2 regions of the Mycobacterium sp. NGS69 genome follow, and region 1 is predicted to be linked to the other one. Evidence: riboswitches for the same ligand, from Rfam matches in the RefSeq annotation. Region 1 holds a riboswitch; the other holds the start of a gene.

Evidence for each region. A riboswitch is a leader RNA that binds a small molecule or an ion and turns the genes downstream of it on or off. The one in region 1 is predicted to bind magnesium.
Region 2: it holds a riboswitch for magnesium, as region 1 does, so the genes downstream of both, AC5Y2S_RS20725 (PPE family protein) here and AC5Y2S_RS08930 (Rv1535 family protein) in region 1, are expected to answer to the same signal.

What each region holds. Positions count from the first base shown of each region.
Region 1 is NZ_JCALCD010000002.1:757,822-772,590, reverse strand. Features, by position in the region: gene AC5Y2S_RS08980 (RNA polymerase sigma factor) at 1-958, opposite strand, end outside; gene AC5Y2S_RS08975 (YciI family protein) at 972-1,352, opposite strand; gene AC5Y2S_RS08970 (methyltransferase domain-containing protein) at 1,431-2,189, shown strand; gene AC5Y2S_RS08965 (RluA family pseudouridine synthase) at 2,190-3,116, opposite strand; gene lspA (signal peptidase II) at 3,113-3,706, opposite strand; gene AC5Y2S_RS08955 (asparaginase) at 3,750-4,691, shown strand; gene AC5Y2S_RS08950 (DNA polymerase IV) at 4,656-6,059, opposite strand; gene AC5Y2S_RS08945 (class I SAM-dependent methyltransferase) at 6,094-6,663, shown strand; gene AC5Y2S_RS08940 (hypothetical protein) at 6,742-7,599, opposite strand; gene ileS (isoleucine--tRNA ligase) at 7,726-10,851, opposite strand; gene AC5Y2S_RS08930 (Rv1535 family protein) at 11,149-11,370, opposite strand; M-box (ykoK) riboswitch at 11,661-11,830, opposite strand; gene AC5Y2S_RS08925 (TetR/AcrR family transcriptional regulator) at 11,925-12,581, opposite strand; gene AC5Y2S_RS08920 (NAD(P)H-dependent flavin oxidoreductase) at 12,578-13,702, opposite strand; gene AC5Y2S_RS08915 (carboxymuconolactone decarboxylase family protein) at 13,742-14,305, opposite strand.
Region 2 is NZ_JCALCD010000007.1:55,695-70,463, reverse strand. Features, by position in the region: gene bacA (vitamin B12 ABC transporter pemease/ATP-binding protein BacA) at 1-325, shown strand, start outside; gene AC5Y2S_RS20780 (FAD-binding protein) at 398-1,855, opposite strand; gene AC5Y2S_RS20775 (VOC family protein) at 1,929-2,429, opposite strand; gene AC5Y2S_RS20770 (TetR/AcrR family transcriptional regulator) at 2,566-3,249, opposite strand; gene AC5Y2S_RS20765 (nitroreductase/quinone reductase family protein) at 3,359-3,805, shown strand; gene AC5Y2S_RS20760 (Rv1815 family serine proteinase) at 3,812-4,486, opposite strand; gene AC5Y2S_RS20755 (sterol desaturase family protein) at 4,585-5,517, opposite strand; gene AC5Y2S_RS20750 (NAD(P)/FAD-dependent oxidoreductase) at 5,581-6,780, shown strand; gene AC5Y2S_RS20745 (MgtC/SapB family protein) at 6,794-7,501, opposite strand; gene AC5Y2S_RS20740 (DUF732 domain-containing protein) at 7,626-7,955, opposite strand; gene AC5Y2S_RS20735 (PPE family protein) at 7,983-9,398, opposite strand; gene AC5Y2S_RS20730 (PPE family protein) at 9,433-10,749, opposite strand; gene AC5Y2S_RS20725 (PPE family protein) at 11,707-12,909, opposite strand; M-box (ykoK) riboswitch at 13,323-13,498, opposite strand; gene AC5Y2S_RS20720 (PPE family protein, SVP subgroup) at 13,570-14,769, opposite strand, start outside.

The DNA.
Region 1 (14,769 bases):
GGGAAACCGCCGCACCCAAAGACGGCGCAACGCGCACCAGCGCCCGATGCAGCTTGCGCAACGCCGCCCAGTCCGCCCGCCCGCCGTGCACCCGGGCGCAGTGCGTCGACTGGATGGCCGCCTCGTATTGGTACCGCCCGGGCCGGCCGAATGCATGGGCCCGACGCAGCAGCGCCTCGCCGCGCGCGATCATCGCCGAGTCCCACAGCCGGGTGTCCTGGTCGTCGAGCGGAACGAACTCGCCGCCGTCGGTGCGCCGCGCCGGCCGACGCGACTCGGACAGGCAAATCAGCGCCGCCAGCCCGAGCGCCTCGGGCTCCTCCGGCAATAGGTCGGCCAGCACCAGCGCCAGGTGCAGGGCCTCGGCGGCTAACGACTCGATGGGCACACCCTGCGGCTCCAGCTGCCAATCGATCGCCCACGCACCGTAAACGGCTTCCAGCACGGCCGGCAGCCGCTCGTCGAAGTCTTCCGGGACCGCGAACGGGATGTGCGCCTCGCGAATCCTGCGCTTGGCGCGGACCAGCCGCTGGGCCAGCGTCGCGGGTGGCAACGAGAACGCCCGCGCGATCGCCGCCGAGTCGATGCCCAGCACCGTCTGCAGCATCAACGCGGTGCGGCAATTGGCGGCGATCGCGGGATGCGCGCAGACCAGCATCAGCTCCAGGCGACGATCGGGGATCGCCGCCGGGACCGGGAAATCGCCACCGATATCCCATGTTTCGGGCAGGGGGCCGGTCTTCCGGTAGGCGTGCGACTTCCACCGGTCGCGCTGCCGATTGCGGGCGACGGTAAGGACCCAGGCTTCGGGGTTGTCCGGTATCCCCTCGTCCGGCCAGCGGGCGAGCGCGCGCTCCAGCGCGTCACCAATGGCATCTTCGGCCGCGGCGATGTCGGCACTCGGCGCGGCCAGCACCGACAGCAACCGACCGTAGGACTCGCGGACCAGCTCGGCCACCCGGGCCTGCGCCTCATTCAGGGCTGTACCATCCCTTGCCGCTCGCGTAAGTGACTGCGACAGGCCGGATCTCGATCGACCCCCACCCGGCGGCCGGGCACTGCTTCGCCCACGACAGGGCGGCGTCCAGGTCCGGCACGTCGATGACGAAGACCCCACCGAGGCGTTCCTTGGTGTCGGCGAACGGCCCGTCCTGGATCCTCGGTTCGCCGTCGCGCGCGGTGAAGGTGGTCGACGCGACAGCCGATTGCAGGACCTGCGTGCCGATCAGCACGCCGGCAGCGTCGAGATCGTCGGCGTATTTGGCGAACGCCGCCCGCGCGGGCGCCATGTCTTCGGTGGTCAGCCCGAGTTCGCCGCCCTCCTGGTAGTGCATGAGCAGGCAGTACTGCATGACGATGCCCCTTTCTTCTTAATGGTTTCACCGCAATGACGATTGAGGCCACGTCCGATCGACACCACAATGCAATGCATGCCCCGCACTTTCGAAGATCTGTTGGCCGAAGCCGACTCGGTGAGCGTCGACGGCTGGGACTTCTCCTGGCTCGACGGCCGCGCGACGGAGGAACGACCGTCCTGGGGCTTCCAGCGGCTGCTGAGCGGCCGCCTCGCGACGGTGTCGGCCGCGCTGGACATCCACACCGGCGGCGGCGAGGTACTGGCGGGCGCGGGGCCGTTCCCGCCCACGATGGCGGCGATCGAGACCTGGCCGCCCAACGCGACCCTGGCGACCAAACGCCTGCATCCGCTGGGCGTGGTGGTCGTGGCGACCCGGGACGAGCCGCCGTTGCCGTTCGCCGACGAAGCGTTCGACTTGGTGACCACCCGTCATCCGATCTCGGTGTGGTGGGACGAGATCCTGCGAGTCCTCCGGCCCGGCGGCAGCTACTTCGCGCAGCACATCGGGCCCGCCACCATGGGTGAGCTGGTCGAGTACTTCATCGGGCCGCAGCCCGAGAAATGGGCCGAGTTCCACCCGGACGCCGTGCGGGCGCAGGTGCAGGCCGCGGGCCTGGAGGTGGTGGACTTGCGCATGGAAAAACTGCGCGCCGAGTTCTTCGACATCGGCGCCGTCGTCTACTTCCTGCGCAAGGTGGTGTGGACGGTGCCGGACTTCACCGTCGAGCGCTACCGCGACCGGCTGCGCGAACTGCACGAGCGGATCGAGGCCGACGGGTCCTTCGTCGCGCACCCGACGCGGGTGCTCGTGGACGTCCGCAAGCCCGGCTGATCAGCCCTCGTCGCGCAGCACGTCCAGCGCGTGCTGCAGATCGGGCGGGTAGGGGCTGACAATCTCGATCCGCCGGCCGTCCGCCGGGTGGGCGAAAGCCAGCGAGCGTGCGTGCAGCCATTGCCGTTCCAGCCCAAGCCTTTTCGCGAGTTTCGGGTCGGCGCCGTAGACGAGGTCGCCGCAGCACGGGTGGTGCAGGGCGGAGAAATGCACCCGGATCTGGTGGGTGCGTCCGGTTTCCAGGTGCACGTCGAGCAGGCTCGCCGCGTGGAAGGCTTCGATGGTGTCGTAATGGGTGAGGCTGTGCCGGCCGTCCTTGGTGACGGCGAACTTCCACTCGCCGCCGCGGTGCCGCCCGATCGGCGCGTCGATCGTCCCGCTGGACGGATCCGGATGCCCCTGCACCAGCGCGTGGTAACGCTTGTCGACGGTGCGCTGCTTGAACGCCCGCTTGAGCACCGTGTAGGCGCGCTCGGAAAGCGCCACCACCATCACCCCGGAGGTGCCGACGTCGAGGCGATGCACGATGCCCTGGCGCTCCGGCACGCCGGATGTGGTGATCCGGTAACCGGCCGCGGCCAGGCCACCGAGCACCGTGGGTCCGGACCATCCGACCGACGCGTGCGCGGCCACCGCCGCAGGTTTGTCGACCGCAACGATGTCGTCGTCGGAGTACAGGATGGTCATGCCCTCGATGTCGACGGGCGGGTTTTCCAGCGGCGCCGGCGCGTCGGGCAGGCGCACGTGCAGCCAGGCGCCGCCCGTCAGGCGGTCGGACTTGCCGGCTCGCACGCCGTCCAATTCCACGCCGCCGTCCTCGGCCAGCGCGGCCGCCGCGGTCCGCGACAGCCCCAGCAGCCGCGACAGCCCGGCGTCGACGCGCATGCCCGCCAGTCCCTCCGGGACGGGCATCGAACGCTCGGTCATCGGTGCTGATCGGCCTGGCGCCGGGCGACGGCGTCCCCGTTGGCCTTTCGGCGGCCCACGGCGTCGAAGTCGTATCCGAAGACCGACAGCACCACCAGCAGGATGGCCCCGCCGACCACCGACGGGTCGGCGACGTTGAACACCGGCCACCAGCCGACCGACAGGAAGTCCACCACATGCCCGCGCAGCGGGCCGGGCGACCGGAAGAACCGATCGACCAGGTTGCCCATCGCGCCGCCGAGGATCATGCCGAGCCCGACCGCCCACCACGGCGATACCAGCCGTCGCCCCATCCAGAAGATGCCGGCCACCACGCCGGTCGCGATCAGCGTCAGGACCCAGGTGTATCCGGTGGCCATCGAGAAGGCCGCCCCCGAATTGCGCACCAAGGTCCACGTCACGGTGTCGCCGATGATCGACACCGGCTGGCCGGGGGGCAGCAGCCTGACGGCGAGCACCTTGGTCACGATGTCGAGGGTCAGCACCACCGCCGCGACTGACAGCAGCAGGCGCAGCCGCCTCGGCGGCCTGGCGGGTGCGGGTTCGGGTTCGGCCACCTCCCGGGCCGGTCCTGAGGGTTCGTCGGACACGTCACCATCATTCCCTAACCCGAAGGTGCGCGATGATGCCACCGTGGCTAATTCGAAGGGCAGGCTCACCGTCATCGCCACCGGAGGCACGATATCGACGGGCGAAGGCGCCGACGGGGTGCGCCGACCGGCCTACAGCGGCGCCGATCTCACCTCGGGGCTGGACGTCGACGTCGTCGACCTGCTGGCCCTCGACAGCTCCGAGCTGACGCCGGCCGATTGGGACCGCATCCGGGCCGCCGTGCGCGCGGCGATCGACGGCGGGGCCGACGGCGTGGTCGTCACCCACGGCACCGACACCATGGAAGAGAGCGCCCTGTGGCTGGACCTCACCCACGCGGGGGAAGTCCCGGTCGTGCTCACCGGCGCCATGCGCAGCGCCGACGCCCCCGACGCCGACGGGCCGGCCAATCTGCGCGACGCGCTGGCGGTCGCGGCCTGCCCGGCCGCCCGCGGCCTGGGGGTGCTGGTGTGCTTCGCCGGCCGGGTGCTGCAGCCGCTGGGGATGCACAAGGTGGCCACCGAGGACCTGAGCGGCTTCGCCGGCGAACTGGTCGGCAGGGTGGACAGCGGCGAAGTGACCCTGACCGGCCCCAAAACCCGTCCGTATCTCGGTGATCTCGGCGCCGCGACCGCCCCCCGCGTCGACATCGTCGCGGCATACCTGGGGAGTGACTCGGTGGCGCTCGACGCCTGCGTGGCCGCCGGCGCGCGGGGCGTCGTGCTGGAGGCGCTGGGTTCGGGCAACGCCGGTGCGGCGGTCGTCGACGGGGTGCGCCGGCATTGCCGCGACGGCGTGGTCGTCGCGGTGTCCACCCGGGTCCCGGGCGGGCGGGTCGGCGCGAGTTACGGTCCCGGCCACGACATGGCCGCCGCCGGCGCGGTGATGGTGCCGCGGCTGCGGCCGCCGCAGGCGCGGGTGCTGACGATGGCCGCGCTGGCCGCCGGGCTACCCGTCGCCGACGTCGTCGACCGCTGGGGTTAGCAGCGCGTCGGCCTGCAGGCCACCGAGATAGTCGGGCCAGTCCAGGGAGTCGACCGGGTTGGCGCCGGTGAGGTCGTCGGTGTCGGCGGGAAACGTGCGCGCCTGACCCGGGCCGGAGCCGCGGGTCTCGAAGCGCACCGTCACCACACCGTGGCCGGCGCCCTGCACCCAGCCGTGTCCCAGTTCGCGGTGCGCTATGTCGTCTCCCACCCGCCACCCCGCGGCCTCCTCGGGCGCCGGCGCGAACATCGCCTCGGTCGCGGTCTCGATGTGCTGCGGGTCGGACGTCTCCCCCGACAACTCGAGGTCGGGGAACAGCGACTCCTGGCGGACGTCGCTCAACCCCGAAAACCCCACCCCGAGAAGGCGAATCGGGCCGATTTCGCGTGGGTCGAGCAGCAGCCGGCGGGCGACCGCGGTGAGCGCGCCGGCCTCGGTGGTCGCGTAGGGCAACGTCGCCGAGCGGGTCAGCGTGCTCATGTCGGACTTCTTCAGCTTCACCGTGACGGTGCGCGCGCCGCGGCCGTCGCGCAGCAGGCGCTGGTGCGCGTGCTCGGCGATCGGATCGATCGCGTCGCGCAGCTGCTCGAGGCTGGTCAGGTCGGCGGCGAAGGTCGACTCGGCGCTGATCTGCTTGGCCACCGCACGCTCGGCGACGGGGCGGTCGTCGATGCCGCGCGCGAGGCGGTGCAGCGCCAGCCCGACCGTCGCGCCCAGGATGTTGGCCACCTCGGCGTCGGTGAGCGCGGCCAACTCTGCGACGGTCTCGATGCCGAGCCGATTCAGCTTCTCCTCGGCGACAGGGCCGATCCCCCACAGCCGCCGCACCGGCAGCCCGCCCAGCAGCGCTTGCTCCTCGGCGCGCCGAACCACCCGCACCCCATCGGGTTTGGCCAGTCCGGACGCGATCTTCGCGATCTGCTTGCCCGAGCCCGCACCGACCGACGCGACCAGGCCGGTCTCGTCGCGAATGCGCCCCCGCAACTCCTCGCAGAACGCCTCGACGTCCTCGGCCGGCGCCCCGGCGAGCCACGGCGGCTCGCCGAAACCCTCGTCGACGGACAGCTGCTCGACGACCGGTACCAGGCTGCGCACGGTGTCGAAGACTCGGCGGCTGGCCACCCCGTAGACCACACCGCGCGGCGGCAGCACCACCGCGGTCACTCCGATCAGCCGGCGCGCCTGATGCATCGGCATGGCCGACCGGGCGCCGAACACGCGGGCCTCGTAGCTGGCGCCGGCCACGACGCCCCGCCCACCCAGGCCGCCGACCAGCACCGGCCGTCCCCGCAGGGTCGGTCGGGTGAGTTGTTCGACGGAGGCGAAAAACGCGTCCATGTCCAGGTGCAGCACCCACCGGGACTCCACATCTGCAAATGCTATTGGTCTACCGTCGTTGGGTATGGCAATGAACCTCGCGCACCGACGGATTTGCAGCTCGGATCGCTGGGCAAAGCAGGTGGAAGACGAGCTGCTCCCATGGGCTCTTGCCGATGTGGACCTTGGCGACAACACCCTCGAGATCGGGCCCGGTTACGGAGCGATTCTGCGAGTGCTGGTCGACAAGACGCCGAAACTGACCTCGGTGGAGATCGACACCCCGATGGCGCAGCGTCTGCAACGGCTCTACGGCGATCGCGCGCGCATCATCAACGGCGACGGCACCAATACCGGGTTGCCCGACAACGAGTTCAGCTCGGTGGTGTCGTTCACGATGCTGCATCACGTCCCGACCGCCGAGCTGCAGGACCGCCTGTTCGCCGAGGCGTTCCGGGTGCTTCGACCCGGCGGCGTCTTCGCCGGCAGCGACAGCGTGACCTCGCTGCGGTTCCGCCTCCTGCACTTCCGCGACACCTGCAACACGGTGTCGCCCGAAACCTTGCCGGATCGCCTGCGGGCAGCAGGTTTTCGCGATGTGGAGGTCGAGGTTCGCGGCGGACGGCAGCGCTGGCGGGCGGTCAAGGGCGCTTAGCCGCGAGAGTGCAACTGCCGACCGTCCCTCTCGGGAAACGTGTCGGCAGTTGCACTTTCGCGGTTTGGGCAGGCTGACTCACTTCTTGCCGGGGATCACCTGCGGGTGAAGCGGCTGCTGCTGGACCGGCTGCGGGTGCACGGGCTGCTGCTGAATCGGCAGCGGGTGGATCGGCTGCTGCTGGATCGGATGCTGCTGGCAGGCAAGGCACTCGATCGGTCCGTGGCCGCCGCCCTGCTGGCCGCCGCCCTGTTGCTGGCCACCGCCTTGCTGCTGGCCACCGCCCTGCTGCTGGCCGCCGCCACTCGGGTGGTCGCCATCATGGTCCGACGGCACGGGCACGGGAATCGGCACCGGGACCACCACCGGCGGGACGTTCACCGTCACGTTCGGCGGAGGCGGCGGGGTGCCGGGGTCGGCCGGCGCGGCGGGCGGCGTACCCGGGTCGGCGGGCGGCGCTGCGACGACCGGGGCGGGGGCGGTCCACACCGGCGCGCCCCCACCGCTGACCGGTCCACTCGGCAGTTGCGCGGCGTCGGGTGGCGTGGCGATGGACGGCGGCGCCGGCGCCACGGGCGGCGGCGCGACCGCGCTGGCCGACTGGGGTGTCACCGAACTGACGCTGGAGTTCGGAACGACGACGGCCGGCTTCTCTTGCTTCGAACTCGTCGAGTCGATGAGCATCATGCCGAGCCCGCCGACCACTCCGAGCCCGGCGATCACCGCCGCGGCCACCAGGACGGTCGTTGCCCGCGAGCGCGGCTGCTCGGTCACGGTGGTGGGCGGGAAGTCCTCGAAGTTTGCGGGTTCCGACAGGGATCCGTCTTCGATCGAGGGGTCACCCAACGGGCTCGACGCCCACGCCTCGGCAACCGTGAGGTCCTCGTGCGGGATGGCGGCGAAGGTAGCGGACTGGAAGTCTTCGATGGTGCTCATGGTCGGTTCCTTAACTGTGGTCGCGACCCCCGTTGGGCCGCCGTCACAGGTAGGAGCAGCAAGCCCCGCCACACCGGACACTTTTTTCGGAACTTTTTTTCGGAACCTCCGGCCGACCGGTCGCGGTCAGGCCTTACTGATGGCCACGCGCACGCCGTCGCCGATCTCCGAGCCGTCGGCGGGCTCGCCGAACTCGAAGCTGGTCGCGAGGATCTCCCCCGCGATCAAGTCGCGGTGCGTCCGCGCCCAGTCGGCGCGCTCGCCGGGCACCGACATCACGACGCTGATGCGGTCGGACACGTCCAGCCCGGTCGACTTGCGCAACTCCTGCAACTCGCGGATCCGGTCCTTCGCCCAGCCCTCGGCCTCCAGCTCCGGGGTCACAGTGCCGTCGAGCACGACCAGACCGGAGCCGTCGGGCAGCGCCGCCGTGTAATCCGGGTCGGCGGCCACCAGCCGGGCGCTGTACTCGTCGGGCTGCAGCACCGCCGGACCCGCGGTCAGGGTGCCATCGGGGTTGACGACGCCCTCGCCGGCCTTGACCGCCTTGATGGCGGCCTGCACGTCCTTGCCCAGCCGGGGCCCGGCGACCCGCGCGTTGACCGTCAGCTCGAACCGCCCGTACGTGTCGATCGCGTCGGTCAGTTCGACGCGCTTGACGTTGAGCTCGTCGGCGATCAGGTCCACAAACGGCTCGAGCCGCTGCGGGTTCTCCACGGCCACGGTCAGTTTCGGCAACGGCAGGCGCACCCGCAGCCTCTTGGCCTTGCGCAGCGACGACGCCGCCGAGCAGACTTCGCGGACCTGATCCATCGCGGCGACCAGGCCGGGATCCGCGGGCACCGCGTCCGCGTCCGGCCAATCGGTCAGGTGCACCGAACGCCCGAAGGTCAGGCCTCGCCAGATGATCTCGGTGACAGACGGGAGCAGCGGCGCGGCCAGGCGAGCGCTCACCTCCAGGACCGTGTGCAACGTGTCGATGGCGTCGGCGTCTTCCTCCCAGAACCGCGAACGCGACCGCCGCACATACCAATTCGTCAGCGCCTCGGTGAACTGGCGCAGCTGCTCGCAGGCGCCCGAGATGTCGCAGACGTCCATCGACTCGGTGAGGTCGTCGCGCAGCTCCGCCAGCTTGGCCAGGATGTAGCGGTCCAGCACTTTGGCCGAATCCGTCCGCCAATTACCGACTTTCGGCGCGTAGAGGGCCAGGAAGCTGTAGGCGTTCCACAACGGCAGCAGCACCTGGCGCACGCCTTCGCGGATGCCCTGCTCGGTGACGATCAGGTTGCCCCCGCGCAAGATCGGCGAGGCCATCAGGAACCACCGCATCGCATCCGAGCCGTCACGGTCGAACACCTCGGAAACGTCGGGGTAGTTGCGCAGCGACTTGCTCATCTTCTGGCCGTCGGAACCCAGCACAATCCCGTGCGCCACACAGGTTTTGAACGCGGGACGGTCGAACAGCGCGGTGGCCAGCACGTGCAGGGTGTAAAACCAGCCGCGCGTCTGCCCGATGTATTCGACGATGAAGTCGCCAGGATAGTGGCCGTCAAACCAGTCGCGGTTTTCGAATGGGTAGTGCACCTGCGCGTAGGGCATCGAGCCCGAGTCGAACCACACGTCGAGCACGTCGGGGATGCGCCGCATCTTGCTGCGACCCGTGGGGTCGTCGGGGTTGGGCCGGGTCAGCTCGTCGATATAGGGCCGGTGCAGGTTGGTGGGCCGCACCCCGAAGTCGCGTTCCAGCTCGTCGAGGCTGCCGTAGACGTCGATGCGGGGATAGGCCGGGTCGTCGGACTTCCACACCGGAATCGGGCTGCCCCAGTACCGATTTCGGGAGATCGACCAGTCGCGCGCGCCCTGCAGCCACTTGCCGAACTGGCCGTCCTTGACGTGTTCGGGGTACCAGGTGATCTGCTGGTTGAGCTCCACCATGCGGTCCCGGAAGTCGGTGACCGCGACGAACCACGATGACACCGCGCGATAGATCAGCGGGTTGCGGCAGCGCCAGCAGTGCGGGTAGGGATGTTCGTAGGTCTCGTGGCGGACCAACACCGCGCCGTTGGCCGCCACCGGACCGCTGCCGTTCTTCAGGTCGCGGATGATGTTCGGATTGGCGTCAAAGACGCGCTGCCCCCGGTAATCCGGGACCGTGGAGTCAAACCGGCCCTTGGAATCCACCGGAGTGGCCGGGGCTATGCCGGCCGCGTCGCAGACCGCCATGTCGTCCTCGCCGTAGGCGGGCGCCATGTGCACGATCCCGGTGCCGTCCTCGGTGGTCACAAAGTCACCACGAAGCACCTGGAACGCCTTGTCGGTGTCCATGAAGTAGGGGAACGGTGGAACATACCGCAGACCCAGCAGGTCCGCGCCCCGATACGTGCCCAGCACCTCGGGCTCTTCTCCCAGTTCGCGCGCGTAGCCGGCCAGCCGCGCCTCGGCCAGCACGAAACGGCGCTCCCCCACCCGCACCTGCACGTACGTCACGTCCGGGTTGACGGCCACCGCCAGGTTCGACGGCAGGGTCCACGGCGTCGTCGTCCACACCAGCAGGTAGGCCCCGTCGAGCTCGCCGCCCGTGACCTTGAAGCCCACCGTCAGAGCCGGATCCTGGCGGCTCTGGTAGACGTCGTCGTCCATCCGCAATTCGTGATTGGACAACGGGGTTTCGTCGCGCCAGCAGTACGGCAGCACCCGATACCCCTCGTACGCCAGGCCCTTGTCCCACAGCTGTTTGAACGCCCAGATCACCGACTCCATGTAGCTGGGATCCAGCGTCTTGTAGTCGTTGTCGAAGTCGACCCAGCGGGCCTGGCGCGTCACGTACGCCCGCCACTCGTCGGTGTAGCGCAGCACCGATTCTCGGCAGGCGTCGTTGAACGCGGCGATCCCCATGTCGTCGATCTGGGACTTGTCGTTGATGCCGAGCTGGCGTTCGACCTCGAGTTCGGCGGGTAGCCCATGGGTGTCCCAGCCGAACCGGCGCTCCACCTTGTAGCCGCGCATGGTGCGATACCGCGGCACGATGTCTTTGACGTAGCCGGTGAGCAGGTGACCGTAGTGGGGCAGCCCATTGGCGAACGGCGGCCCGTCGTAGAAGACGTACTCCGGGGCGCCGTCGCGGCGGGCGATGCTGGCCCGGAAGGTGTCGTCGCGGGCCCAGTAGTCGAGAACGTCGACTTCGAGCGCCGGGAAATCGGGCGCCCCGCCGGCCGGCTTCGGGTACGCCTTGACGTCCGCGTTCTCGGTCACGATGTGTGTCGTCTCCTGTGGCCTCGATACTCAGGCCGGGGACGACGACGCGCAAGGTGCGCGAGCGCCGCGGTACCACCCCGCTTGCCGCGCTCTCGCGCGACCGCTCGACGAGGGCTATGACGGGCCTACCCGTTCGGTTCTACTGAGCCTGTCGGCCGTTCTTCCGAAGGCTCCCCGGTGATCGCCGGATCGATGCCATTTGCTCGATTCTACTCAAACCCCGCACCCCAAGGGGCTACCTGGCCTCAGGACAGACCTGCGGCCGGGTAGCCCTTTGGAGCGAATAGAGCACCACTAGGCCCGGACTTCCAGCACACCCACACGCCACAGCGCCGCGTACACGTGACGCACGCCGATGGCCAGGAAGTGGGCGGCACCATCCACCAGCGGGTCGCTGATGACGATGGTCGTGCCCTTCTTGGGCGCGGTGGCGGGCGCGGGGGGCGGGGTCGTGTCGCGCACCACGGTCAGCTTGGGCGCGACGGTTACCACTTCGTCGTGCAGAACTGCGGTCATGATCGTCTCCTGACGGGAACCAAACGAGCGTTGATTGGACTGACGTGTCCCATCCCGTTGGGGTTCCGATCCGAGAACGCTTGGCCGGTAAGCCAATTAGCGTCGCGGCGACTCAGCCGAAAACGTCGCGCCTCAGGTCGGATCGGGACGGAACACAGCCCGGACTTCGACCCGGACTATCGCTGGAACTCATGCGTCCCTCACCTCCTCGACGGTCACGACGCGCGTTCGGTTTGCCCGCGCGATCCACGCGCACCAAAAGGAGTACAGAAACCGGCGAACGCCGGAGATCCGCACCCCTCTCGTCAGAGCTTTGGCACTACACGACGTGTCCGATTCCTCGGAAGCCACCTGGGCTCAACCCTTAAGCCGGGAGGAGCTGTCCTGACCCGGGGCGTCTTTGGACGTTCGGGGTCAGTGGCCTGTATTCGTGTAGACGCCTCACCTAACGAGGTGCATACGCGACCGATCATGCACGATCGCCACGACACGGTCAATGTGATCCGGTCGGTGTCGCCGAATCTTTATGCGGTCATTACGTGAACACACAGGCGTTAACAAGCTGCGGGCGCGCCGGACCCCGCCCCCCGCGGGCGCAGCCCGTCCAGCACCAGCGCCACCACGAAATCAGCCACCTGAGCTGCGGTGACGTCGTCGTCGGTGCTCAGCCGCCGTTGCGCCAGCTGGCCGACCAGCGCCGCCAGCGTGTACGCCACCATGCGCGGCGGGGCGCTCACCACCTCACCGCGCTCCTGGGCGGCCACGATGAAGCTTTCGATGTCGTCGATGAACCGCTCGTAGATCCCGCCGAGATGTTTTTCGAATCGCTCGCCCAGCGCGCACGGGTCGCGCAGCAGCAGCTTGACCGTCGCCTTGTCGGACTCGAAGAACTCCAGCGTCGCCCGCACCGCGACCCGAAGCGACTCCTCCTGCCCGACGCTGCGGACCGGAACCCCCAGCGCCGCAACGACGTGGGTGCGCAGCGCGCTCTCCTCGGCCGCCATCAACGCGTGGAACAACTCGTCCTTGGAGTCGAAGTACCAATAGACCGAGCCGTAGGCCAGGCCGGCCCGCTTGGCGATGTCGGCGATCGTCGTTGCGTGAAAACCCTTGCGCGCGAACACTTCCTTGGCGGCCGACATGATCTGCTCGCGCCGCTGTGACTTGTCCTCGTCGCTGACCGCGCGGCGCCGGCGGGCCGCGCTGGTCACGTATCGACCAGGCCGTCGAGCCGGCCGATGGTGTCGATGAACTCCTCGACCATGTCGAGCACCACCGAGCGGGCCGGGCGGACCCGGTCGAGCGAACCAACCACCTGGCCGACGAAGTACGTCGCCAGCTCGCGCGCCTTGGACTCCGGATTGGTGGCGGCCTGGTTGATGCGCACCTGCGAGCCGGTGACCAAGGCGGTCTGCAGCGGCATGCCGAGCGGATCGGGGGTGTCGGGCCGCGCCCACTCGTCGGTCCAGGCGGTGCGCAGCATCCGCGCCGGTTTGCCGGTCATCGATCGGGAGCGCACCGTGTCCGAGGAGCTGGCCGCCAGGAACTTCTCCTTGACCACGGGAACCGTCTCGGCCTCCTCGGTGGTCAACCACACCGAGCCGCACCACACCCCCTCGGCGCCCAGCGCCAGGGCGGCGGCGACCTGGCGGCCGCGCGCGATCCCGCCGGCCGCCAGAACGGGCACCGGTGCCACGGCATCCACCACCTCGGGCACCAGCACCATGGTCGCCACCTCGCCGGTGTGGCCGCCCGCCTCGGTGCCCTGCGCGACGATCAGGTCGACGCCCGCGGCCGCATGCCGCCGCGCGTGCTGCGTGGTGCCCGCGAGCGCGGCCACCACGACGTCGCGGTCGTGGGCGCGCTGGACGAGGTCGGCGGGCGGCGACCCGAGGGCGCTGGCAATCAGCCGGATGTCGTGCTCGAAGGCCACGTCGAGCAACGGCTCGTAGCCCTTGGGCGAGATGTTGAGGCCCCCGGACGACGCCCTGGGCGCCTCGGTGGGGGCCGCGACGCCGTAGCGGGACAGGATGTCCTCGACGAACGCGCGGTGCTCCTCGGGCAGCAGCTCGCGCGCCTGTTTGGCGTCGATGCCGCCCTGCTCGGCGCCGACGTACTTGGGCGGCAACAGCAGGTCGACGCCGTATGGCTTGCCGCCGGTCTGCTCCTCGATCCACGTCAGCTCGTTGTGCAGGCGCTCCGGACTGTGCGCGACGGCGCCGAGGATGCCGAGACCGCCCGCATTGGTCACCGCGGCGACGACGTCGCGGCAGTGGCTGAAGGCGCAGATCGGAAATTCAACGCCGAGCATCTCGGCGGCCCTGGTTCGCATTGCCCGACGCTAAGAGTTACTGACTGATAAGTCAATCGGTTAGGGGGACCGGCCGTCCGGCGGCCAGCTGGACACGCCCTCTTCCAACGGGACCTGGAGGCTGCGCAGGATCGACGAGACCATTCGCCACGCGCCGATGGCGGTGACGAGCTCTATGAGAACCACTGTGTCGCTTTGCAATTCACGCTCGCACGCGGCCCAGCTCTCGGCGCTTACCGCGCCGTTGCGCACCACGTCGTCGGTGGCCGCCAGCACCGCGCGCTCGGCGGGCCCGAAGCCCTCATATGCCCGCCAATCGCGCACGCCGATCAGGTCGCCGGCGCTCACGCCCAGCCCCGACGCGACCCGCCAGTGCTGTGTCCACTCGTAGTCGCACGCGGTGAGCCAGCCGATCCGCATGATCGCCAGCTCACGCAACCGCGGGTCCAGGCTGCCGTGCCAGAGCATGGTGGCGAGCAGGTCGTTGATGCCGCGCGCCAGCGGCGGATGGTTCAGCAGCACCTGGAAGATGCTGAGCTCCGCCATGTAGTCGGGCACCGCGGCCTCGTCGGCGGCGGCCTTGGCCACGTCAAGCGGCAGTCTGGGGACCCGGGCTTGCCCGATAGGTGGGGTCATGGTGTGAGCACTCCGTCCACTGGTGGACACCTCGCGTTCACCGGCAATGGTAGCCAGCGGCCACAGCCGTTGGACCGGGAGAATGACGGACGAAAAGCCCGGAGCCCCAACGCCGCAACGCCGGACGGCCCGATGAAAACGACGGTTCCGGCACGAGCGGTGCCGGGGGCCCGTGCGCGAATACCGTTGGCGCCCGGAGGGATACCGCGACGGCGACGGCGTCGGGCCGGCTCGTCCCGGTCGCGCCGCACGGCCGTCGCCAGCGAATGAATTCAAAGCCGCGGCCCGCCGTGATCGGCCCGTGATCGGTCCCACAGACGGCGCCCGCGCCGCTCCCCCGACACCACGGTTCGGCCTCGAACCGGGCACGGCAATCACGGCAAAGTATGAATCTCGACACAATTTCGGCAGGACTTAACTTGCAATCTTAAAGATTTCAGCGATTTTCCTGC
Region 2 (14,769 bases), on a different contig from region 1:
GGCGTTGGCGCCGCTTGCGGCCCGGCTCGACGAGGAGCAGGACTGGGCCAAGGTGCTGTCCCCCGGTGAGCAGCAGCGTGTCGCCTTCGCCCGCATCCTGCTGACCAAGCCGAAGGCGGTCTTCCTCGACGAGGCCACCTCGGCGCTGGACGAGGGGCTGGAGTTCGCGCTGTACCAGCTGGTGCGCACCGAACTGCCGGACACCGTGTTGGTCAGCGTCAGCCACCGGCCCACCGTCGAGCAGCACCATGCGCAACAGCTGCACCTGCTCGGCGGTGGCGAATGGCGCCTGGGCCCGGTGGCGAAGGAACCGGCCGGGGTTTAGGCCGGCGAGTTTCGGCGAAGGCGCGGCGAGGCTGTAAATCCGCAGGGGTTTACTCGCACTTTCCCTGCGAAATTACAGGCTCGACGCAGCCGCGTGCGCTCCGGCGCGGCGCCCGAAGAACGAGCCCTCGCCCAGCTGCGTCCCGCTGGCATAACCCTTGCCGTCCTGGGCGATGTTGGATGCGCACGCCCCCACCGCGTACAGGCCGGGCACCACGCTGTCGTCGTCGCGCAGCACCTGCCCGTCCACGGACACGGCCAGCCCGCCGACGGTGAATCCGGCGTACATCGCCTTGCCCAGCGACATGTCGAACGCGCCCCACGGCCCTTTGTCTTGCGCCGCAAGGAATTCCGGCTGCTTGTGGAAATCGGGATCCTCGCCGCGGGCGGCGTGGGTGTTGTAGCGGTCCAGCGTCGCGACCAGGTTGCCCTGCGGAATGCCCAGCGCGGCTTCCATCTCGGGCACGGTCTCCCAGCCGTCGATCAGCGGCACCAGCGGCATCTTGGGATGCTCCAGGTGGGCCTCGTCGACGATCAGGAACGCCGCGCTGTCCGGCTGATCCATGATGAATCCGGCCGTGCGGGAGTGGTATGAGTCCTCGGCGACGAACCGCTGTCCGAGCTTGTTCACGATGATCCCGGTGAGCAGGATCGACGGCGGGTAGGGCGGCGCCGTGATGAAGATCTGATCCATGTGCTGGGTGGCGCCTCCCGCGGAGACGCCCATCCGGATGCCCAGGCCGTCGTCGTAGGTGTTGCCGAGCACGAAAGGCTTCTCGCCCAGCTTCGGGGTGTATTTGGCTACCATGTCCGGGTTCATCACGAAGCCCCCGGCAGCGATGATCACCGAGTTTGCCCTGATCGCACCGGTTTCGGAGAATTGCTTCCACGTCACGCCGGTCACGGCCCCGGCGTCGTCCACGATCAGCTGGCTGGCACCGGTCTCGTAGCGCACCTGCACGCCGAGGCTCGCGGCCCGCTTGAGGAGCAGGTCGATCACCATGCTGGCGCCGCCGGTGTCGCCCGGCACGGGCACCTTGTGGCCGCGCGGCGCCGGGACCGCCTGCTCCAGGAAGGGCCACACCTTCTCGTTGCCGGTGAACATCAACCCCTCTGTGTTGGGCTGGATCACTGCCTTGCCCGGAAAGTAGCTGCGCTCGAACTGAAAACCCAAGTCTTCCAACCAATTGAAATGCTCGACGCTGCCCTCGCAGTAGGCGCGAATCTTGTCGTGGTCCGGCTGCCGTGACACCGCGACGAGATACTTGTACATCTCCTCGGCCGAGTCGGGATGGCCGGTCGCCTCCTGCACGGCGGTCCCGCCGCCGAGGTAAAAGTGGCCCCCCGCAAGGGAAGTGGTGCCACCCGCCGCGGCCGCGCGCTCGAGCACCAGCACCCGCGCGCCCGCGGCCGCGGCACTGACCGCCGCGCACCCGCCGCCGATGCCAAAGCCGATCACCACCACGTCGACCTCGTCCGACCAGGAGGACACCGTGTCCGCGTTGACAGTTGCCGGGATCTCGGTGCTCATTGGCGCCACTCCTCTCCCCCGCAAGCGGGAGGTACCCCCACATCACTACGTTCTGCATCGTCGCCGGCGCGGCTCATTGCTGCTCCTGCTTGATGTAGTCGTAGAACGCCCTCATCTCCGGTGTGACGTAGGCGATCTCCAGATACGGCACCCCGGCCTGCCGCGCCGACACGTAGGCGAACTGGATGCCGCCGGGCATCACGCCCTGCTGCACGACCGGCGCGCCCTGCGCGGCGGCCTCCGCCAACGCTGCGTCGAATGCCTCCGGGCTCGGCGCCTCCGTGCAAATGTGGTGCAGACCGGGCCCGGATTCGCGCAAAAAGTCACTATAGATGTTCTTCCCGTGGACCGGTGAGATCAGCTCCAACTGCATGTCTCCGAGGTAGCTCAGCGAGATGCTGGCGACGAAATCGGCGGGCCTGCCGAGGTAGCTGCAGCTGTCCGGCGCAAAGTGCACCTCGGGTATCCGCACCCACTTCCGAACGCCTAACAGGCCGGTGAGGGCGGTTTCTGTGGCATCCAGGTCCGGGGTGACCCAGGCGATCTGCGTCGGCGATTGAGTGGGAAGGGTCATCGTCTCGCAGGATAGCCCAGCCGGCCGGCCACCAGAAAGGGCCGGCAAGGCTTTGCCGCGAGCGGCAGGGTCGACCGTGCAAAAAGGCCGGTGAACACGTTCTAATTCGATGGGTCAGTGCTGGGTGAGTGGCGGGTCAGTGCTGGGTCAGCACGTCCACCAGCAGCCGCAGCTGGGTGTCGAACACCGCCGCCGGATCGGTCAGGGTGTCGGCGCCGTATTGCCCGAACACCTCGAGGTTGATGGCGCCCAGCACGCCCGCCCACAGCAGGAAGCACTTGGCGGTCACCAGGTCGTCGCCCGGAAACCCGAACTCGTGGCGAATGCGTTCGAAGTCGGACGACATCGGTTGCGGCGCCAGGTCGTTCGTCAGGCGGATATCGCCGGTCGCAATGCCGGCGGCCACGGCGTCGAAGAACGCGCCCACCACGCGGGTGCCGGCGGGAACCGTGCGCTCGGCGGGCGCGTGATAGCCGGGGACGGGGCTGCCGTACAGCAGGGCCCAGCGGGCGGGGTCGGCCACGGCCCACGCCCGGGCCGCCCGCGCGATGGCGATGACGTCGTCGCTCCACGCCTCACCCGCGGTCTCGCGGGCCCGGTCCACGCTGTCGGCCAGGTCGGAATAGGCGTCCACCAGCAGCAGGGTCAGCAGCTCGTCGCGGCTGGACACGTACCGGTACACGGCCGAGGACACCATGCCCAGGTCGCGGGCTATCGCGCGCACCGACAACCCGGCGGCGCCGGCTTCCGCCAGCTGGCGCCGGCCAAGTTCGATGATTCGCGCCTCGATCTGCTCCCGCGACTCCTGGCGTTTGCCCACGCGGCCAGTCTGACACAACCGAGAACACCGCTCTTGCTTTTTGGCGGCGGCTGTGGCAGCGTGTCCGACACAGAGAGCACCGCTCTCGCATCTCCAGGGAGGACCTACCATGGCCACGCGCTACGAAGAACCAGGTCGCGTTGCCCGCGCCGGCAACGCGGTGATCCGCTGGCTCGCCGAGCTGGGCATCAGCATCGCCGGGACCCGGGCGCTGCGCGTCCGTGGCCGCAAGAGCGGGAAAGCGCGTGCGGTGGTGATCAACCTGCTCACGATCGACGGCGTGGACTACCTGGTCTCCCCGCGCGGCAACACGCAGTGGGCCCGCAACGTGAGGGCGGCGGGCGTCGTCGAGGTTGGTCCGCGCTGGCGGCGGCGACGCGCCCACGTCACCGAGGTGGGCGACGCGGCCAAGCCCGAGGTGCTGAGGCGCTATTTGGCCCGCTGGTACTGGCAGGTCAAGGACTACGTCGGCGGGTTGACGCCGGATTCCACGGATGAGCAGCTGCTCGCCGGCGCACCCTCGATTCCGGTGTTCGTGCTCAAGCCGGCCGGGTAGGCGGGATCAGCGGGGGTTGGGCGTCGCCCCGAGATCCTGGCGGACCTGGTCCGAGGTGGCCCGCCACGACACGGCCGCGGGCAGATCGCCCCAGACGCTGTTGAAGATCCCGACGATCTCCCCCGGGCCGCCGTTGGGCGCCAGGTACACCGGTCCCCCGGAATCGCCCCGCTGGCTCTGGACACCGTGCGACATGGTGAACCAGCCGTTGTTGACGCTTTCCACGGTGCCGCAGGTCTCGCCGGTGACGACGCCGAAATGGCACACCGCCTGGCCCGGCGCAAGCGCCAGGGCCGGGTTGGATTCCAGCGGGCGCCCGCCCGGTAGCACGTTGTTGGCCGTCACGCCGCTGTCCAGCACGATCGCCTCGTAATCGTTGATCGACTGGTCGGTGGCCACGGTGGTGCCGCTGGGCGTGTTGTCGCGGAACGTGGCCTGACGGCCGATGACGTTGTGTTCGCGGTCGTAGACGACCCCGCTGCCGCGGCAGTGCCCGGCGGTGAACGCGATCTTCAGGCCCGGGTCGACGTAGGCGAGGGTGCACAGGCGATTGTCCTGGTGGATCTCCATGCCGGGAAAGACCACCGGGGGGTCCGCTTTGGCCTGCAGGGGCGGCAGCCACGATGCGACTGCCAGGACGGATGCCGAGGCGGCGAATGCGTGCAGTGCCAGGCGGCGCATGATGAGCTCCGATCCCTCCGTGAAATGCCGACCCGAAGGGTGACGTTACGGCTTGATCTCACCCCTCGTTGATCTTTTCGCACTTGACGGCGTTGGCGTTACCCCGGCGTGACCAGTGGCACAGCGCCGTCGGTCCGCTCCGCCCCGCGCGGTACCCAGCCCGGCGGCCCGAATACGTAGCCCAGCCGATCCCGCAGGCGGTTTGCCGATCGCCAGTCGCGGGCGATGGCGACGTATTCGCGGGTCTGCAGCTTCCAGATGTTGAACGTGTCGACCTGCTTGGTCAGGCCGTAATGGGGGCGGAACAGTTCGGGCTGGAAGCTGCCGAAGAGCCGGTCCCAAATGATGAGGATGCCGCCGTAGTTCTTGTCCAGATAGACCTGGTCCATCCCGTGGTGCACCCGGTGGTGCGACGGGGTGTTGAAGACGAATTCGAACGGCCGCGGCAGCTTGTCGATGCGCTCGGTGTGGATCCAGAACTGGTAAATCAGGTTCAGCGACCAGCTGAAGTACACCATCCAGGGCGGGAGTCCCAACAGCGGCAACGGAGCCCACATCAACACCTCGCCGCTGTTGTTCCACTTCTGGCGCACCGCCGTGGCCAGGTTGTAGTACTGGCTGGAGTGGTGGGCCTGGTGCGTCGCCCAGATCAGCCGGACCCGGTGCGCGATGCGGTGGTAGCCGTAGTACAGCAGGTCGACGCCGACGAGCGCGACGACCCAGGTGTACCACTTGGCCGGCGAGAGGTGCCACGGCGCCAGGTAGGCATAGATCGCGGTGTAGCCAAGCAGGGCCAACGCCTTCCAGCCGGCGCTGGTGGCGATCGAGACCAGGCCCATCGAGATGCTCGTCCACGAGTCGCGGGTCAGGTACGCGCCGGCTCCGGGCCGCTCCTCGGCCTCGCTGCGCTGCAGCTTGCGGGCCGCGGTCCATTCGATGGTCAACAGCAACAGGAAGAACGGGATGGCGAACAGCACCGGGTCGCGCACCTGCGGGGGCAGCGCGAACCAGAACCCGATGACAGCATTCACACCGATAGATTACGACCATCGGCCGACTCTGGTAACGGCCCGTACCAATGAGGTGTTGAGCACTTGGCCGCAGTGCTGGTAATCGGCTCGGGGTTCGCCGGGTTATGGGCGGCCCTCGGCGCGGCCCGGCGGTGCGACGAGCTCGCCATCCCGGCGGGCAGCGTCGACATCACCGTGGTGAGCGCCCAACCCTTCCACGACATCCGGGTGCGCAACTACGAAGCCGACCTGACGCCCTGTCGAATCCCGCTCGCCGGCCTGCTCGGCCCCGTCGGCGTTGCGCACGTCACCGCCGAGGTGACCGGCATCGACACGGGCGCTCGCACGGTCACCACGTTGGGCGGCGCGACGCACGGCTACGACCGGCTGGTGGTGGCGTCGGGCAGCCACGTCGTCAAGCCCGCCATCCCGGGGCTGCGGGAGTTCGGTTTCGACGTCGACACCTACGACGGCGCCGTTGCGTTGCAGCGCCACCTACGCGAACTCGCCGACGACTCGCCGACGCCGGCGGCGGCCACCGTCGTCGTGGTCGGTGCGGGACTGACCGGCATCGAGGCGGCCAGCGAGCTGCCGATTCGGCTGCGCGCCTTGTTCTCTCAGCGAGGCGCCACCCCGCGCGTGATCCTGGTCGACCGCAACCCCCTGGTGGGATCCGACATGGGGTCCTCGGCGCGTCCGGTGATCGAACGGGCCCTGTCCGGCAACGGAGTCGAAATCAGAACGGGCACAGGCGTCGCCGAGGTGACCGAGCGGCGCGTGACGCTGTCCTCGGGGGAGCAGCTCGAGGCGGCCACCGTGGTGTGGTGCGCGGGCATGCGGGCCAGTTCGCTGACCGAGCAGCTCGGTGTGCCACTCGACCGCCTGGGCCGGGTGCAGGTCGACGACTACCTGCGGGTGCCCGGCGTGCCCGGGGTTTTCGCCGCGGGCGACGTGGCCGCCGCGCGGATGGACGACGAGCACCTGTCGGTGATGTCGTGTCAACACGGGCGCCCGATGGGCCGCTACGCCGGCTACAACGTCATCAGCGACCTGTTCGACGAGCCGATGCTGGCACTTCGAATCCCTTGGTACGTAACGGTTCTCGATCTCGGTCCGGCGGGGGCCGTCTACACCGAGGGGTGGGATCGGCTGGTGGTTTCGACCGGGCCCGAGGCCAAGGCCACTAAGCAGACGATCAACGCAAGGCGCATCTACCCCCCGCTGAGCGGCAGCCGGCCCGAGTTGCTGGCCGCCGCCGCGCCGGAACTGCAGGCCCGCCCCTGACCACCCGGTCGGGTCAGTCCGCCTGCGCCTTTTCCCCCGCGTACCACTGCACCGCGCGGACGCCCGGCTGCAGCGAGAGCTCCGCCACCAACCGCTCGAGCTTGGCCGGTGTGGGGCCGTCCATCAGCAGGTGCGCGGTCAGGGTGAGTTCGTCGTCGGCGGCGTGCCCGGTGTGGATGCCGCGCAGCGTGATGTCGTTGCCGCCGGCGTGCTGGACGATGTGGGCGCGGGCGTACTTTTCGGACTTCGGGCGACAAACCACCTGCACCAGGTAGGGCTGCAGGCCCTCGTCTTCCTCGGCGACGTCCTCGCGGTCGATCAGCCGTCCCAGCGGGCGCCCGAACAGGTGGATGGCGACCACGGTGCCGGTGGCGATCGCGGTGAACACCAGGTGCCCCGAGGCGGCCAGCACGCCCACCGCGGCCGAGCACCACAGGGTCGCGGCGGTGTTGAGGCCGCGGACGTTGAACCCGTCGCGCAGGATCACGCCCCCGCCGAGAAACCCGATCCCGGACACCACGTAGGACGCGACGCGGGTGGGGCTGCTGTCCTCGGTGACGACGGAGTAAAGCACGAACAGCGTCGCGCCGCCGGCCACCAGCGCGTTGGTGCGCAACCCGGCCATCCGGGCCCGCCACTGCCGCTCCAGCCCGATCAAGGCGCCGCAGCCCACCCCGACGCCGAGTCGGAGGGCGAATTCGGCGACGCTCAACGTCGTCATGGCACCGCACCTCCTTCCCCCAACGGACGGCGGCAGCTAAGCACGCTCAGGTAAACGGCAGGTGGACCGCCCCCGCTCGGGTCGCCTGGTCGTCACGCCGCCGCAACCGGCGGGCCATCCGGCGCTAGGCTTTGGAAAGTTGGTGCGGGCAATAGAATTTCGCGGAGATCATCGCGAAGTTGGACGCGTTCTCCATGTCCATGCCCGGGTTGTGGGTCTTCACGTCGTGCACCAGCTCCAGGCCCGACTCGCCGTTGTTCAGGCAAGTGCACACCGCTTTGCCCGACGCGACGGCCGCATCCGGGCTGGAGTAGTTGATGCCGACCTGGTGCAACGCTGCCAGGAAGCCCGCGTCGTCACCCTGCGGCGGCGGGGGCGGATCGGCGTGCGCGGGTACGGCGAGGCCGAACATCATGGTCGCGGTGCCCGCGAGTGTCAGCAGTAGTTTGTTCATTGGTTGCTCTCCCGATTCGGTTGCGGCCTAACCCATTTGCGCGTCTGAGGGGACGACTTGTGGCTTGTCGCCCTTTCGGAGGTGCACCGCGTGGATGCCGGGCTTCTTGGCCAGCTGCTCGAGCAGGGCGTCGAGGCCTTCCTGGTCGACGTTGTGGTGCTGCACGCTTTCGGGCTGCTCGGATATTTGCGCCACCAGCCGCTTCAGGTTTTCCGGCGAGTGGGCGTCCTTGAGGTCCTTGATGGGTTTGATGCGTCCGCGCACGCCGGCGCCGCTCAGCGCGCTGGGAGCCCCGGCGCCGAAGGCGCTGCCCAGCATCCCGGCCACCGACATGGCACTCAGCAGCCCGCCCTCGCCGAGCGCGGCCGCCGGCACGGCGTCCGGCCCGGCGGCCGACAGTGCGGCGGCCACCGTCCGGATGGCCGGGGTGGACGTGGCCCAGCTCGGCGGGACCGACAGGTTGCCGACCAGCGTGCCGGCATTGCCCATGCCCGCCGAGACGGCGTTGTACAGGGTGCCGCGGCCGAAGCCCAACGCCCCCAGTCCGGCGCCCAGCGCGTCTTTGGGGAGCGCCCCGTAGGCGACGGGTGGGGCGAACTTGAGCCACTGCGACACGGGGAAGTTGATGAGCAACCCGATGTCGTTGAACTGCGTGGTGAGGCCCAGCGGGACTTTCACCGCGTTGTACATGGCCATGATCGTCGTGGCCCCGCTAGGCCCGAACAGGCCGTTCAGCAGGGCGGTGACGGTCGCGGTGTAGGAGGTGCTCAGGTTCGCGCCGGTCTGCAGCAGCCAGGACAGTGGGCCCCCCGCCGTCGTCAGCGACGAGGACAGGGACGAGACGATCGACGAAGCGTTGCCGGCCGAGGTCCCGGCGGCCTGGGTCAGCGCCGCCGCCTGGCCGGCCAGCCCGCCGGCGTTGGTGATCGTCGGCGCCTCGGTGAACGGCGTGACGTTGGAGGCGGCCGCCGAGGAGCCCGCATAAGTGTCCATGGCCACGGCGTCCTGGGCCCACATCTCGGCGTACTGGATCTCGGTCGCCGCGATCGCCGGGGTGTTCTGCCCGAAGACGTTGGTCGCCACCAGCTGGGCCAGTTGGCTGCGGTTGGCCGCGATCTCAGTCGGCGGCACGTGCGCGGCGAACGCCGTCTCGTACGCGCCGGCCGCCGCGGTGGCCTGGGCGGCGGCCTCGGCGGCCTGCGCGGCGGTGCCCTGCATCCAGGCCAGATAGGGCGTGACTGCGGCGGCCATGCTGAACGATGAGGGGCCCACCCAGGAGCCGCTGGTCAGGCTGTCGATCACCGACGTATAGGAGGACACGGTGGACTGCAGTTCGCTGGCCAGCCCCTCCCACGCGGCGGCGGCCTGGCGCAGCGAGCCCGATCCGGGGCCGGCGTACATCCTTCCCGAGTTGAACTCGGGCGGAAATGCTGCGTAGAACATCGGCTACTCCCCTTGCCTGGTGTCGGTCATGGCGTCAGTCCTCCAGCGCGGGGATGACGATGATGGTGGCCGCCGCGGGATCAGCCGCGACGGCACCGCCCAGCGAGGCCGCGGTGGCGCCGCCGGTGCCGGCGGACTGGAAGGCCGCGGCCCCAACCGCGCGTCCGGCCAGGCTGGACAGGGCCATCTGGCTGAACACGCCTTCCTCCCCGGCGAGCGAGGCGACCGGCGCGGCCGCCGCATTGGCGGGCAGCACCTGGGCGAGCGTTTTGATGGCGGGCGCGGCCTCCGTCCAGCCCTGCGGCACCGACAAGCCGCTGACCAGGGCCGCCTTGCCCATGGCGCCCTGCGCGCCGACGGCCGAACTCAACATCGGCTTGACGGCGCTGGCGCCCTGCGTCAGCGGCGCCAACGCGCCGCTGATGGCCTTCGGGCCGGCCAGGTAGGCCGCTGCCCCCTGCCCGTTCTGACCCCAGGCGTAGGCCTGGCCGAACGACAGGAACGGTCCGCCGGGTATGGCCGTCCATCCCTGTAGGGAGTACGGCCCCGTGAGGGTCGACCAGATGGTGTTCCAGCTCGTCAGGTCGCTCCCCAGGCCCGCCGGCAAGGACGACGTCGACGGCAGGTTGACCAGCTGCGGCAGGGCGAGCCCCGACAACAGGTTGGTCGAACCCGTCGTCGGCGAATTCAGCAAGCCGCTGCCGAGGCTTTGCAGCGCGGTCGGGAGGGAGTTGATCAGTTGCGACAGCTGCGTGCCGATGTTTAGGCCGCTCGCGCCGCTGGTTTGGGAGACCGCGGCCGCCTGCGCCGGCGCGCCCGCAGCGTTGGTGGTCTGCGGCGGCTCGGTGAACGGCGTCAGCGTCGACGCGGTCGCCGACGAGGCCGCGTAGGCATACATCGCGGCGGCATCCTGGGCCCACATCTCGGCGTATTGGGCCTCGGTGGCCGCGATCGCCGGGGTGTTCTGTCCCAGGAAGTTGGTGGCGATCAGCGTCATAAGCAGGGCCCGGTTGGCGGCGATCACCGGCGGGGGCACCGTGGCCGCGAACGCCGTCTCGTAGGCGCCCGCGGCGATCTTGGCCTGGCTGGCCGCCTCTTCGGCCTGGGCGCCCGTCGCGCTCATCCACGCCACGTATGGGGAGGCCGCCGCCGCCATCGCGATGGACGACGGCCCGGTCCACGGTCCGGCCGCCAGAGTCTGGATCGTCGAGCCGTAAGCGGCGGCTGTCGACTGCAACTCCGTCGCCAACTCGTCCCAGGCCGCCGCGGCTGCCAGCATCGGCCCCGACCCCGCGCCGACATACATCCGTCCGGAGTTGATCTCCGGTGGTAGCGCACCGAAATCCAACATCTATTTCCTCCCGCTCCCCTGAGTGGCCGCCATGGTAGGCGCGGCTTTCCGCCCCGTCCGCACCCACGCGGCAGCTCTAATGAAATCCATGGAATCCGCCGTTGAATTCATGCGCTGATTTGACGTGTATGAAGACAACAGGGTTCCACACTCCCATTCAAAATGTGTCAGAGGCGGCGGTCCGCCCGGCGTTAGGCGCCGCTGACCTAATGTAGCGATCATCGTGATCGAAACGTATTCGCGACGCGTTCCCGGGATGTAATAGTAAGGTAAACGACGAGTGTCAGAGGCCCCTTGTGCCTGTGAGAATGCTGCTCATCAGCTACGACATTTCTGTGTCGAATGCCTTGTCCAGCTTACTCGAAGGCGATATCCAGCAAGCGGTCAGGAACGGGCCTTAATTTGTCTGAATGTGAACACGATCTGTCGACAGAACGCCGCCGTCCGCCTGCTCTACGCATCCGAATCGGTGCAATTAATACGCCGCGCCGTCCTTATTGCACTGCGTTAAGCAATTAACATATTCGTCATGTGGTGAGTGTGAGGGCTCGTCGAGCTCGCGAAACGGCAATTTCCATGTTAGCTCGCGCGTCCACCGCAATTCTTATGAAATGCATTCAAGCCCGGCACGCTCCGACGGCACCGTCGGCGCGGCGATGTTGCCGCCGGCCCCTCCGCGCCCGTTGCCCAGGTGCATCCGCCTGGACACAGCCGCGTCGGCGGCCACCGTCGCCGAATCGAAAGTTTGTCGTCATCCGGTGCTCCCCTAAATTTCACCTAGCGTACGCATTCGTTGCTGCCCGAACGCTGATTTGCTGCTGGAAGTTTGCTGTGAGCGGCTTTGGCCGATTCGCTGTGGCCACCGCGCCGCAGCGCTGCCCGGCGGTGTGATCGCGAGGTTGCGGAAAGCTCAATCCGCGCGGGCGCCGCCTGTGAGGCGGCGCCCGGCGACCGGTCCTAGCCGGCCGCCGGGGGGCGCGCGACGAAGGTGGGGCGGAAGCCGTACTGCGGCATGGCCCGCCCGTAGGGTTGCACACCGGTGGGCCCGATCGGCATCCCGGGCATGCCGGCCGCCATGGCCGGGGGCGCCACCATGGGCGTCCCGCCGAGCGACGACGCCAGCGGCCCGGCCAATGGCGCGGGTGCGGTCCAACTCGGCGGCACCGATAGCGCTCCGATCATCGGCGCGTGCCCGAGCCCGGCCGAGACGCCACTGCCGACGCCCCCGACGGCGGGGCCCGCGACCGCCTCACCGATCGCGCCGTCGATCGCCTGGCCGGCCGCGTCGGCCGCGTCGGCGGCGGCCCCCTGGCCCAGCAGGCTCAGGAATGGCGCCAGCGTGTTGCTGGGCATGTAGAACCCGGACGAGAAGGCGGTGTTCCAGATGTTGGCGTTGGGTCCCCACTCGGCCCAAAGGTTGTCCAGCGTCGCGGATCCCGACCCGGACCCGGTGAGGAGCCCCATGATCTCCGCCGCCGGAGTCTGCGACGACGCGGGCGACGCCAGCCCCTGCAGCGCGGAGGGCAGCGCGGACATCAGCTGCGACATCGTGCTCTGCTGAGCGCCGGCCGGGGTGGCGACGGCTTGGGCCACCGCCGCCGACTGCGCGCTCGGCCCGCCGGGGCTGGTTGTCCGCTGCGGCTCGGTGAACTGGCTCAACTGGGTGGCGACCGCGGACGAGGCGGCGTAGCCGTACATCGCGGCGGCGTCTTGGGCCCACATTTCGGCGTACTGGGCCTCGGTCGCCGCGATCGCCGGCGTGTTCTGGCCGAGGATGTTGGTGGCGATCAGCGCCATCAGCTGGGCACGGTTGGCCGCGATGACCGGCGGGGGCACCGTCTCGGCGAACGCGGCCTCGTAGGCCGCCGCGGCGGCCTCGGCCTGTACCGCGGTCTGCTCGGCCCGCTCGGCCGTCGTACCCAACCAGGCCGCGTACGGCGCGGCGGCGGCGGCCATCGCCACCGATGCCGGGCCGTGCCATTCCTCACCGGTGAGCGCGGCCAACACCGCGCCGTAAGACGATGCGGTGGAGCGCAATTCGGCCGCGAGCCCATGCCAAGCCGACGCGGCGGCCAGCATCGGGCCCGAGCCCGTCCCGGTGTACATCCGGCCGGAGTTCACTTCCGGTGGAAGCGTCGCGAAATCGAGTGCGGCGGTCATCGTCGGCCCCCTCCCCTAACGCGCCGCGATTGTGGTGGTGTGCGTGCTGAAACGTGTTGTGGCTACGGCAAAGTCGCGGGCCACATCAGCGAGCGCCGCCGGACGTGCGAAGACAAGCGACATCGGACTACTCCTCACGTGAAGAGGGTGATCCGGGCCGGCCGGCAATGGTGGCTGGTATCAGCGCGATCCACCGGCGCGATCCGCTAGGCGGACGCGTCGGTACGAGGTCTGGCGGGGTGAGCCGTTCAGACAGTCAGAAAGGGGCCGGGGCCGGATCGAATCGAAATGGTCGATCTGGAATACGGACTATCGCCGAGACTCATTTCGCTCTCACCTCCTCACGGCCTGGGCACACGGGGATGCCTTCGACTCGCACACGGGGAGAAGGGCCCGGGCTGGGACTCCCGGAGACCACACCCCTCTCGTCAGAGCTTTGGCACCACACGGCGTATCCGATTCAGCCGAGCCGGAAGCCACTTGGGCTCAACCCTTAAGCCGGGAGGAGCTGTCCTGACCCTGGGCGTCTTTCGACGTTCGAGGTCAGTGGCCTGTATCCGTGCAGACGCCTCACCTAGCGAGGTGCTTGCAGAGGCCATGGTGGCACCCGGCTAGTCGATAAGTCAACCCAGCTGCAACGCGTTTGCAACAGTCCGGCCGTCACCCGGCGGCCGGTGGGCGCGGCATCACGGTCACGCGGAAGCCGTAGCGCGGGCCGTGGCCGTAGCCTCCCGCGGCCGTGGCGGCGGGCATGCCCGGCATACCCGGAATCGGTGCCGCTCCGGCCGGCACCGCGCCAGCGCCCGGACCGACCGCGTTGGTCCAGCCACCGCCGGCGAACGTTGCCCCCGCGTGGTTCTCCACCTGGGCGACGGCCGTCCAGGCCTGTGGCACCGACAATCGCCCCACCAAAGCCGCCTGGTTGGTGCCGGCCGAAAACCCGCTCAGGTCCGCGGCTCCCAGGCCGCCCGATCCCAACGCCATCCCGGCGGCTCCCGGCAGGGGCGTCCAAATGGCGTTCCCGGAGCCCGCGCCCATGGGCGGGAGCGCGGTCGCCGCGGGTTGTGCGGCCACCGACACCGCGTTGATGTCGGCCATCGCGGCCGTGACGGCCGGTTCGATGATGGCGGGGCTCACGTATCCGGCCGAGACGAACCCGTTGACGAACGAGGAGTTCAAGAACGTGCCGATCGCGTTGCCGTCTGCCCCGTCCAGGAAGTTCAGGATGGCGTCGAGTAGTCCCTGGCCCGGGATGGCCGCGGCGGGGTTCGCGATCCCCGACAGCGGTGACGAGAACCCTTGCAGCGCAGTGGGTATCGCGGACATCAGCTGGTCCACCGTCTGGCTGCCGGTGCCCGCCGCCGTGCCCGTGGCCTGCGTGACCGCCGACGCCTGGGCGGCCGGCCCGGCCGGATTGGTGGTCTGGACCGGCTGATCGAACGGCGTCAGCGTCGAGGCCGCCGCCGAGCTCCCCGCATAGCCGTACATCGCCGCCGCGTCTTGGGCCCACATTTCGCCGTACAGCGCCTCGGTGGCGGCGATCGCCGGGGTGTTCTGCCCGAGGAAGTTGGTCGCAACCAGCGCCGCGAGCAGGGCGCGGTTGGCCGCCACCTCCGCCGGGGGCACCGTCATGGCGAACGCGGCCTCGTAGGCCGCCGCCGCGGCCGCCGCCTGAGCGGACGCCTGCTGGGCGAGCGCCCCGGTGCTGGTCATCCACTGGACATAGGGCGCCGCGGCGGCGCCCATCGACGCGGCGGCCGGCCCCATCCACTCCTCGCTCGTCAGCCCCGTGATGACCGCGTCGTATGAGGCCGCCGTCGAACCGAGCTCCGCACCGAGCGCGGCCCAGGCCGTCGCGGC